Regions from separate parts of the Alcanivorax sp. VBW004 genome, predicted to be linked through region 1. Evidence: predicted binding sites of a transcription regulator. Region 1 holds the regulator's gene; the other holds the start of a gene.
What was found. The regulator LexA, encoded in region 1, represses DNA repair genes until DNA is damaged. The targets are predictions, from matches to a motif close to TACTGTNTANNTANACAGTA.

Region 1 (5,691 bases):
TGGATTCGTCGAAGCGTTATCTGGACTGGACCGCCTGCAATCTGGCGGCCAATGGCTTCTCCACCGACCAGCACGAGCTGGCTCGTATGGATGCCATGCGCTGGCTGGATGAGTGCAAGGAACAGTTTGATCTGGTGTTTTGCGATCCGCCCACTTTTTCCAACAACAAATCACGCAGTGACTTCGTGGTGGAAGAGCATCATGGCGATTTGATTCGCAAGATCATGCGTTGCCTGGAACCGGGTGGGGTGTTGTATTTTTCCTGTAATTACCGCCGTTTCCAGATGGATGAAAGCATCAGTAAATGGTTCGACGTGGAAGATATTTCTCGTTGGAGTATCCCTGAAGATTTCCGCCGAAATGAGAAAATCCATTACTGTTACGCGATTCGCCATGTGGAGGATGCATGACGGTTGTGCTCTACACCACCCTGGGTTGCCACCTGTGTGAGCAAGCGAAGGAACTGGTGGCCATGGTGAATCCGGGGCTGGTGCTTACCCCGGTGGATATCGCTGAGGATGATGCCTTGATCGAGCAGTACGGTGAGCGGATTCCGGTGTTGGTGCGCGAGGGCAAAGAGCTGGCCTGGCCGTTCGGTGTGCTCGATGTGCAGCAGTTCCTGTCCTGATGTGGGGGCCGGGTGGTGCCGCCCAGGCTCTCTGTGCCCTTGGCTAAACCCGGCCCGCAGCCCTTGCGGCTCCGTGATGGAATGACGGGCCGGTTAGCGAAATAACGCTAACGCATTTTGATAGGTCATGGCGGCCACGTCCTGTGTCTGCTGCCCGCGTAGCTGTGCGACCCGCTGGCCAATCCAGGGGAGTAGTGCCGGTTCGTTACGGCGTTTTTTCGGGGGAGGCTCCGGCAGGTCCCGGGGTAGCAGGTAGGGGGCGTCAGTTTCCAGCAGCAGGCGCTGATCCGGAATATTGGGCACCAGTTCTGCCAGTGGCTTGCCGCGGCGCTCGTCGCAAACCCAGCCGGTAATGCCGATATGGCAATCCAGATCCAGATAGTCAAACAGAGCCTGACGCGACCCGGTGAAGCAATGCACGACGGCGCCGGGCAGATCGTCGCGGAACGCTTTCAGGATAGGCAGAAAACGCTCATGGGCATCGCGCTCATGGAGGAAAACAGGCAGTTTCATCTCTGCCGCCAGCGCTAGCTGGGCCTCGAAGGCGCGCTCCTGGTCCGGTCGTGGAGAAAAGTCCCGGTTGAAATCCAGTCCCATCTCACCTGCAGCTTTCGTCTGCTCATGGGCGAGCAACTCGTGCAGTTCTTTTTCCAGGGCAGGCGAGTAAAAGCGGGCGCTGTGCGGGTGCAGCCCGGCGGTAGCAAACAGGGTGGGATGTTCGTCGGCCAGGGCAATGGCGGCGCGTGACTCGTCGATGTTGGTACCGGTAATCAGTTGCCAGGCAACCCCGGCCGAGGCCGCCCGTTCAATCACCGTTTCGCGATCGTCGTTGAATTGCCGGTCGGTCAGGTTAACCCCGATATCGGCCCATTGATCAGACGCGGTGTTCTGCGTTTCCGAAGGCGTGTTGCTGTGAGGTGCGGTCATCGGTGTCCTGTTCAGATAGCTGCTCGCGCAGGGATTCTACCCGACGACGGTTCGCACCTAAATCCCAGTAGCCTGTCCGCGAGGCCGAGCGCACTTCCACCACACCGTTATCGCGAACATAGAAGGTCACATCGTCCACAAACCGCAGAACCCGGCTGGTGAAGCGAGCCTGGATGCGTGACTGACCTACCACGTCATAGTCCACACGGGGCAGGTTGCCAAGCAGGCTTTCCAGCTTTTTCAGGCTGCTTTGCCGGTCGGCGCCTACCTGTAGAGGAGCGACTCGCTTGTCGGCCTGTGTCGCCAGGCTGGACACACAGTTGGGTGAGTCCGGACAGGGCGCAAGAAGATGGGTATCAGCCATGGCAAATGCACTCCATACAATCAGGCAAGTGCCTATACCCGTGTGGATACAGGCTTTAATAAGAGTTCGGATCACGAATCAGCCCCACGAAAATGCCTTCGATGATAAGTTGATCAGCGGGCACCTTGATCGGCTCATAGGCTTCGTTGGCCGGCAGCAGGGTGGCGCTGGATTTATTCAACTTTAAGGTCTTCACCGTGACTTCTTCGTCAATGCGGGCCACTACGATTTCACCCGTGCGCGCCACATTGGATTTGCGTACCGCAATCAGGTCACCGTCGAAGATACCCGCATCTACCATACTGTCGCCCTGTACCTTCAACAGGTAGGTAGGGCGTTGCTTGAACAGCCCCTGGGGGACCGGCACGGTGCGTTCCACGTTTTCGATGGCTTCGATGGGAACGCCTGCGGCGACCCTGCCGACGATGGGCAGTTCTTCTTCGCCCCAGTAGGCGTTATCCAGCAGCTGAATGCCCCGCGAGCGGTCACTGTGCAGCTTGATATAGCCCTTGCGTTCAAGGGCACGGAGATGATCCGAGGCCGCATTCTTGGACTGGAACCCCATGATGTCGGCAATCTCTGCACGGGTGGGGGCCATGCCGCTGTCCGAGAGGCATTCGCGGATGCAATCGAGAACCTGCTGCTGTCGGTCGGTAAGTTTGCTGCTCATAACCTTCTCCCTGTTTCCTGCAGAGTGGAGTGCCCGCCGGTGGCCGTGCAGGCAACCTTGCCGGGGTCGTATTCATCCCATGCCTGTCACGGGTGGCTGTAGGCATTTGTATGGTTGCGTGCCTGGGCTTGTAAGTCGTGGCTGACAGGCAGTGCTACATTCTGGATGCTAGCACAGGCACTGATAATATGAACAGTGTTATTTGAACAGTTGTCGGGCGAGGTTTTATCCCGCTTTTACGTCCATGTCGTTGCTCTGTTAAGGCGCGGGTACTAGCATGTGGAGTTGATAGAAATGCCATCAAGACAGTGGGGATAATGGATGGAGCAGGCCAATAATAACGATTTCGGCCAGCAACGGCGGCGCCAGCTGTTGGCTGGTGTGCCGTTTTTTAATGAAATCGCCCGGGATGATCAGGACGAATTTGAACAGCTTGAAAAGACTACCCGCCTTTGGGTGGCGGCTTCCGGAGAAAGCGTCATTCGGGCCGGTGATGTGGATTCCACTCTGTATTTTCTGCTTCGGGGGCAGCTGGAAGTGCTCTCGGACACCGCGCCGGAATCCCCGCTTTATTATGTATCTCCGGGGGAGGTCTTCGGCACCCTGTCCATGCTGTTAGGGACACCGCGCAGTGCCACGATTACGGTGGCAGACAACGCCCGCGAAGCGGTGTTGGCGAGCCTGGATTTCAATGAATTCAATGACGATGATGGCCCTTATTCGCTGGCGACCCGATTGGCGTTTTTCCATATGATTGTTCACCACATTCGCTGGACACTGGAAGTGAAGCGAATGCAGGCGCCGACCCATGAACTGGTGCATTCCATGCGCAAGCTGCCGGTTTTTCACGGAGAGAAGAACAGCCCGGAAGAGCTGGCCGCGTTGAAGGTGCAGGCCCAGGGGCTGGCTGAATTGCTGTGCCGCTGGAATGGAGAAGGGCAGGCGAGCACCGGCACACTACAACTGACCTGATTCACGCTTGCGCCAGCTTGCGTGCGGAATTCCTTTACGGCTCGTTGCGGCTACTGATCGACCTTGACGGCCAGTACGTCGCAATGAGCCCCGGGCACCAGGCCGCGTGCGGTCGAGCCCAGCAGCAGGGCCAGCCCACTGCGGGTATGGCTGCCCACCACGATCAAATCCGCCCCTATCTTGTCCGCCTTGTCGAGAATGGTCTTTTCGATGGACCCCATATCCACATAAACGTTGGCTTCGGGAATGTTGTATTGCCCTGCGTATTTGTCCGCCATTTCACGGGCCTGTTTCATCAGGCCGCTTTGCAAGTCCGTCACATCCATGGGCACATCCGCCCCGTAGGCCAGGGCCAGTGGTTCGATGACATGGATCAGATGCAGCTCACCGTCATTGCCTGACAGCACGCCTGCTGCGCGGGACAGCACCTGGGGGGATTCGTCGCTGCCATCGATGGCAACCAGAATTTTGCGGTAGGGACTGGGCACGGTTCTCTCCCTGAAAACGTGAGGTTTCCTGCAGTATAGCGCGCTTTGTCGGGGTTGCCAGCGGGCTGTTTCACAGATGAGGGTTGCCCTGACCGGTCTGCCTGTACTACTACTAAAAAAGGAAAACGGGGGCACTTCCTGCTTGACCCGCCTATACCGGCGCTGTCTAAATAGCGCCCATCACGAGCCTTAGACCGGATGTTGAGTACCTGAGAATGGGAAAATCGTTAGTAATTGTGGAGTCGCCTGCCAAGGCCAAGACCATTAACCGCTACCTGGGCGACGACTTCATCGTGAAGTCCAGCGTCGGCCATGTGCGGGATCTGCCGGTCAGTGGCGGCTCCAAAAAGAGCACCCCTCAGGAGCGGGCCAAGGAAGCGGCCTACACGCGCTCCCTGCCCAAGGAGGAGCGGGATGCCTATAAAAAGAAGAAGGCCAAGAAGCAGCTGGTTAACCGCATGGGGATCGACCCGGAAAAAGGCTGGGCGGCCCACTATGAGGTGCTTCCCGGCAAGGACAAGGTGGTCGACGAACTGAAACGCCTGGCTGCGAAAGCAGACCGCATCTATCTGGCAACGGATTTGGACCGCGAAGGGGAGGCGATTGCCTGGCACCTGCGGGAAGTCATTGGCGGAGAGGATGACCGGTTCGACCGGGTGGTGTTCAACGAAATTACCAAGAAAGCGATCCAGGCGGCGTTCGAAGAACCTGGCAAGCTGGATCTGCACCGGGTAGAAGCGCAGCAGGCCCGGCGTTTTCTGGACCGGGTCGTGGGTTTCATGATCTCCCCGTTGTTGTGGGAAAAGATCGCCCGTGGCCTTTCTGCCGGCCGGGTGCAGTCCGTGGCTGTGGAGCTGGTGGTAGAGCGCGAACGTGAAATCCGCGCCTTTATTCCTGAAGAATTCTGGGAGTTGTACAGCGACACCCACAGTGGCGATGGCGAAGCCCTGCGCCTGCAGGTGGCAAAGCATAACGGCCAGGCGTTCCGGCCCAATAACGGTGACGATGCCGGTGCCCACAAGCAGGCACTGGAAAACGCCGGCACCCTGACCATCAGCCAGCGTGAGCAGCGGCCCACCCGCTCCAAGCCGTCGGCGCCTTTTATTACCTCTACCCTGCAGCAGGCCGCGAGCACCCGCCTGGGCTTCGGGGTGAAAAAGACCATGATGATGGCGCAGCGGCTTTATGAAGCCGGCCACATTACCTACATGCGTACCGATTCCACCAACCTGAGTTCAGACGCCGTGGCGGCCTGCCGGGAGTGGATTGGCGAAAAACTGGGTGACAAGTACCTGCCAGATGCGCCGCTGTCCTACAGCAGCAAGGAAGGCGCCCAGGAAGCGCACGAAGCCATTCGTCCTTCGGATGTGCGGCGCACCTCTGATTCCCTGAAAGATATGGAACGCGACGCCCAGCGCCTGTACGAGCTGATTCGTCGACAGTTCATCGCCTGCCAGATGCCCCCGGCGGAATACCTGAGCTCCACCCTGACGGCCACCGGCAACGGTTACGAGCTGAAAGCGAAAGGGCGGATTATGAAGTTCGATGGTTGGACCCGCATTCAGCCGCCGGCTTCGCGCAAGGGCCAGGAAGACACCCTGTTGCCGGATGTGAAAGAAGGCGATGTGCTGTCTATCGATAA
Region 2 (5,691 bases), 760 kb from region 1:
GCCATCACCAAAGGTAATCTGCATCAGGGTCGCGTCCACACGCCCGTCTGCACTGCCCTGGGGAATATGGTCAGCCACCAGCGCCACCGGCAACGACAGCCGGGTCTGCTGCAATTGCCAGTCACCCCAATCTGCACCCAGCCAGCCGGACAGGCGCGCGGCGTCATCATCACTGCGGGTCTTCAGTGCCAGGCCTGGCACCAGCCCGTGCCAGTCCAGCGCCCACTGCACTGTTCCCTGGCGGCGCTGCCATTGCCAGTCCGCCTGCCCGTCCCACCAGAGCCCCTGGGGGTTAGTGATGGCCAGCGGTGCACCGCCAGGCCGCAGGGCCGGGACGCGCTCCACCAATACAGCTGCTGGCATCAGCAGCAGCAGGAACAGTAGCAGGCTGACGCTGAAAAGCAGCGCCAGTGTTATTTTTCGTGGCATAACGGAGCCGGTTTCCTGTCTACCGATCAGAACGGGATGTCGTCGTCGAAGTCATCCGCCGGGCCGCTGAAACCGCCGCCCTGGTTGCTATTCTGGTTCTGCGCCGGCTGGCCGCCTCCGGACTGGCTATCGTAGCCACCCTGATTGCCCTGAGCCGGGGAAGACTGGGTATATCCGCCGCCCTGGCCGCCGCCGTCACCGCGCCCATCCAGCATCTGCATCTCGTTGGCCACGATTTCGGTGGTGTAACGATCCTGGCCGTCCTGCCCCTGCCACTTGCGGGTACGGATAGAGCCTTCGATGTACACCTTGGAGCCTTTTTTCAGGTACTCGCCAGCAATCTCGCCCAGCTTGTTGAAAAACACCACCCGGTGCCATTCGGTGCGTTCCTGCATCTGGCCGCTCTGACGGTCTTTCCAGCTTTCACTGGTGGCCAGCCGCACATTCGTGACAGCGCCACCGCTGGGCATAAAGCGGGTTTCCGGGTCCGCCCCCAGGTTACCAATCAAAATTACCTTGTTAACGCCGCGCGCCATGTTTCTCTCCGTGACTTCTTATGGTCTGACTACTGTCTATCTTCTCGTTATCGCCGCTGGACGACAAACTCAATCAAGCTGTCCATTGTGTCAGCTTTGTCCGGCTCCGGCGACACCCTGTAACTGTTGCTCATCCAGCTGGCCGGCATCCACCTTCAGCAGAGCCAGGGCCTGCTCTTCTACAATCACTGTTTCTACCACCCCCGGCACGGATTTCAGCCGCTCAGTCAGGGCCTGCCAGTCCTGCCCGGGAGACAACGGCAGAACCCGGTTATCCAGCTTGGGCAGCTCTTTCATGCCCACCAACACCAGCAGCCAGATCAGCGCCAGTGCACCGCAGCCATAAAAAACGGCTTCCGCGCCCACCCATTGATACAGCGCGCCACCCATTTGCCCGCCGACAAACACGCCCAGAAACTGGCTGGTGGAATACACCCCCATGGCCGTTCCGCGGGTGCCGGCCGGGGCAGCGCGCCCCACCAGCGAGGGCAACAAGGCTTCCAGCAGGTTAAAAGCCGTAAAGAAAACCAGCAAGGCCAGGACAAAATGCCACAATTGCGCGCCAGCCAGCGCCAGCAGCAACTGGGAAACCGCCAGCAACACTACCGCCAGACGCTTCATGGGCACCGCTCCGCGGCGCTCCGCCCGGATAATCAAGGGCACCATGGCCAGGAACCCTGCCACCAGCACCGCCAGATACAACAAGCTGTGGCTTTGCAGCGTCAGCCCCAGGCGCTCGCTAAGCAGGGCAGGCACCACCACAAAGGATGCGGTCATGATCAGATGCAGGCTAAAAATGCCCACATCAAAACGCAGCAATGTCTTACTGCCCAATACGCGGCGGAAGCGCTCCGACGCGGGCAATGCCTCACCCTGCAAGGCTTTCGGAGCCGGCACCACAAAAGCAACCAGCAAGGCAAAGCCCCCCAGCACCGAGGTCATCCAGAACAGGCCGGACAAGCCCAGCCAGCCCGCCAGCAAGGGCCCCAGAATCAGTGCCAGAACAAAAGAGCCGCCCACCGACATGCCAATCAGCGCCATGGCCCGGGTACGGTGTTTTTCCGTCACCACATCACCAATCAACGCCATGATCACGCTGGCGATGGCCCCGGCCCCCTGCAGCGCCCGCCCCGCAATCACTCCGTAAATATGGTCACTCATGGCCGCCACTGCGCCACCGGCAATAAACAGCAACAGGCCAATTAACAGTAACGGACGACGCCCAAAACGGTCCGAGAGCATGCCAAACGGAATCTGCAGCAATGCCTGCATCAGGCCATAGGCGCCAATGGCCGTACCGATCAAAAGCGGGGAAGCCCCTTCAAGGGCCTGCCCGTAGACTGCAAAAATCGGCAGGATCATGAACAAACCAAACATCCGCAACGCGAAAATAGTTGCCAGATAACCCGTGGTTTTCAGTTCTGTCCGCTGCAGGGCATGGGAAGATGATGCCGTCATGAACCGTGATCGCTCCTAACCCGGAGAGGCCGCTGCACCGCAGCACACAGCTGCCGCAACCCCGGCCGATACAAAAGGGCACGCAGTGTAGCAGATTCCGGCCCCGTCAGGACCAGTGCCCGGAAGACCCGGTCCACAACCTTTGATCGTGAAATCGGTAAAACTCGACTGCATCAAATTGAACCCCCGCCAAAGCGGTGATAAATTGACAGGCTGATCAGTTTTTTTTCTTAGGTGTTTGCCTGAGCAATCACGGACGGGGCCAATGAATAGCCAAGAACATACCCAGCAAGTTTACGTGGTCGGCAGCCAACAGCTGCAAAACGCCCTGCTTACAGAGTTTCTCGTCAAGGAAGACGTGGCAGCCAAGAGCATTCCCACCGCCCTGGATATCACCACCGAGATCCTGCGCGAACAGAACCAGAACCTGTTTCTGGTGGACTACCACTCAGTGGACGTGAATGAAGTCATCGCCCACTTGCTGGAAGCCGACCAGGAAGTGGAAAGCGATGTCCTGATCGCCGTTTTCAACGTGGACAGCGATGAGTCACTCTCCAAACTGGCCGGGCTTCCCATGGTCAACGGCGGCTTTCAGCACGACTGCCCCCAGGCCCTGCTCAGCAAAGGCATCAAGGCCATTTTCGACGGCGAGCTGTGGTTCCCGCGCGCCGTCCTGCAGACCTACCTGATGAAGAGCCGGACCTTCAACAAGACGTTCTCCCGTAGCGAGGTCAGCCTGACAGACCGGGAAGTGGAAGTGCTGAAAGTCATGGCCACCGGCGCCAAGAACTCGGAAATCGCCAGCAGCCTGAATCTGAGCCCGCACACCATCAAGACCCACATCTACAACATCTTCAAGAAAATCAACGCCTCCAACCGCCTGCAAGCGGTGAACTGGGCCCAGGAAAATCTGTAACCACGCCTGACGCAAGACGCCAAATGCCTGACGCCGGCTTTTCGCATCCTGCGTCTGGCGTCGGGCGTCCAGCGTCCCTTATACTGCCCTGTTCATTTTGACAGTACTCAGGGGCAGTAGATGGATACCATTCTGGTTCGTGGCGCACGCACCCATAACCTGAAGAACGTGGACCTGGATATTCCCCGGGACAAGCTGGTGGTTATTACCGGCCTGTCCGGTTCCGGCAAATCGTCCCTGGCGTTCGACACCCTGTACGCGGAAGGTCAGCGCCGCTATGTGGAATCGCTGTCCACCTATGCCCGCCAGTTCCTGTCGATGATGGAAAAGCCCGATGTGGACCACATCGAAGGGCTGAGCCCCGCCATTTCCATTGAACAGAAGTCCACCAGCCACAACCCGCGCTCCACCGTGGGCACCATCACCGAAATCTACGACTATCTGCGCCTGTTGTTCGCCCGGGTCGGCGAGCCCCGCTGCCCCGAGCATGATGCCCCGCTTGCCGCGCAAACCATCAGCCAGATGGTGGACCAGGTGCTGACCATGGAAGAAGGCAGCAAGCTGATGCTGCTGGCCCCGGTCATCCGCGAAAAGAAAGGCGAGCACGTTCACCTGTTCGAAGAACTGCGCGCCCAGGGCTTTATCCGGGTACGCATTGATGGCCGCATCTACGACATGGACGACACTCCGGACCTGGACAAGAACAAGAAGCACACCATCGAAGTGGTGGTGGATCGCTTCAAGGTCCGCGACGACCTGCAGAACCGTCTGGCCGAATCGTTCGAGACTGCCCTGAACCTGGCCGACGATATCGCCGTGATCGCGCCCATGGACGGCGACGGCGAAGAAACCACTTTCTCCGCCAAATTCGCCTGCCCCAGCTGTGGCTACTCGATCCCCGAACTGGAACCTCGCCTGTTCTCGTTCAATAACCCGGCCGGTGCCTGCCCCAGCTGTGACGGCCTGGGCATGAAACAGTTCTTCGATGAAGGCAAGGTGATCAACTCCGACGAGCTGTCTCTCTCCGAAGGCGCCATCCGTGGCTGGGACCGACGCAACGTCTATTACTTCCAGATGCTCAATTCCCTGTCCCAGAGCATTGGTTTCGACATGGACGCGGCATTTAAAGACCTCCCCAAGGAGGTCCGCAAGAAGGTGCTACATGGCACCGGCAAGGAAAGCATCGAATTCCGCTACCTGAACGACCGCGGCGATATCATCAAGCGTAACCATCCGTTCGAGGGCATCATTCCCAACATGGAACGCCGTTACCGGGAAACCGAATCCGATGCGGTACGCGAAGACCTGCTCAGCTACATGTCGACCTCCAGCTGCCCCAGCTGCAACGGCTCACGCCTGCGCGAGGCCGCCCGCCATGTCTTTATTGAACAGACCACCCTGCCGGAAGTGGTGCGTCTGGCGGTGGGCAAGGCCCACGCCTACTTTAGCGAGCTCAAGCTGCCCGGTAGCAGAGGCGAAATCGCCGACAAGATTCTCAAGGAAATCCGCGACCGCCTGCAGTTTCTGGTTAACGTGGGGCTGGAATATCTGACGCTGGAGCGCAGTGCAGAAACCCTCTCCGGGGGCGAGGCCCAGCGTATTCGCCTGGCCAGCCAGATTGGCGCCGGCCTGGTGGGCGTGATGTATGTGCTGGATGAGCCGTCTATCGGCTTGCATCAGCGCGACAACGAGCGCCTGCTCAGCACCCTCACCCGCCTGCGGGACCTGGGCAATACGGTGCTCGTGGTGGAGCACGATGAAGACGCTATTCGTCTGGCTGATCACGTCATTGATATCGGCCCCGGCGCCGGCGTCCACGGCGGCGAGGTTATCGCCCAGGGCAGCGCCCAGGACGTGGCGGACAACCCCGCGTCACTCACCGGTGACTACCTGTCCGGGCGCAAGCAAATCGCCATTCCCGCCCAACACCGGGAGCACAATGACGATCGCTGGCTGACCTTGCACGGCGCCACCGGCAACAACCTGAAAGGGCACCCGCTGAATATTCCGGTCGGGTTGCTGACCTGCATCACCGGCGTGTCCGGCTCCGGCAAATCCACGCTGATCAACAGCACCCTGTACCCGCTGGCGGCCACCAAACTCAACAAGGCCACCACCCTGACCGCGGGCCCCCATGAGTCCATCGACGGTCTTGAGCATTTCGACAAGGTGGTGGATATCGACCAAAGCCCCATTGGTCGCACCCCGCGCTCCAACCCGGCCACCTATACCGGTATTTTCACTCCGGTGCGGGAATTGTTCGCAGGCACCCAGGAAGCCCGTGCCCGCGGCTACAAACCCGGCCGCTTCAGCTTCAACGTGAAAGGGGGTCGCTGCGAAGCCTGCCAGGGT

Region 2: the regulator LexA is predicted to act here: its motif matches at 3,426-3,445, upstream of uvrA (excinuclease ABC subunit UvrA).

What each region holds. Positions count from the first base shown of each region.
Region 1 covers NZ_WNHC01000001.1:2,313,304-2,318,994, forward strand. The annotation lists gene rlmKL (bifunctional 23S rRNA (guanine(2069)-N(7))-methyltransferase RlmK/23S rRNA (guanine(2445)-N(2))-methyltransferase RlmL) at 1-410, shown strand, start outside; gene F1529_RS10540 (glutaredoxin family protein) at 407-628, shown strand; gene F1529_RS10545 (TatD family hydrolase) at 722-1,555, opposite strand; gene F1529_RS10550 (DUF1499 domain-containing protein) at 1,503-1,919, opposite strand; gene lexA (transcriptional repressor LexA) at 1,975-2,589, opposite strand; gene F1529_RS10560 (cyclic nucleotide-binding domain-containing protein) at 2,911-3,561, shown strand; gene F1529_RS10565 (universal stress protein) at 3,612-4,049, opposite strand; gene topA (type I DNA topoisomerase) at 4,265-5,691, shown strand, end outside.
Region 2 covers NZ_WNHC01000001.1:1,558,182-1,563,872, reverse strand. The annotation lists gene gspN (type II secretion system protein N) at 1-429, opposite strand, end outside; gene ssb (single-stranded DNA-binding protein) at 456-965, opposite strand; gene F1529_RS07185 (MFS transporter) at 1,056-2,423, opposite strand; gene F1529_RS07180 (response regulator transcription factor) at 2,689-3,339, shown strand; gene uvrA (excinuclease ABC subunit UvrA) at 3,460-5,691, shown strand, end outside.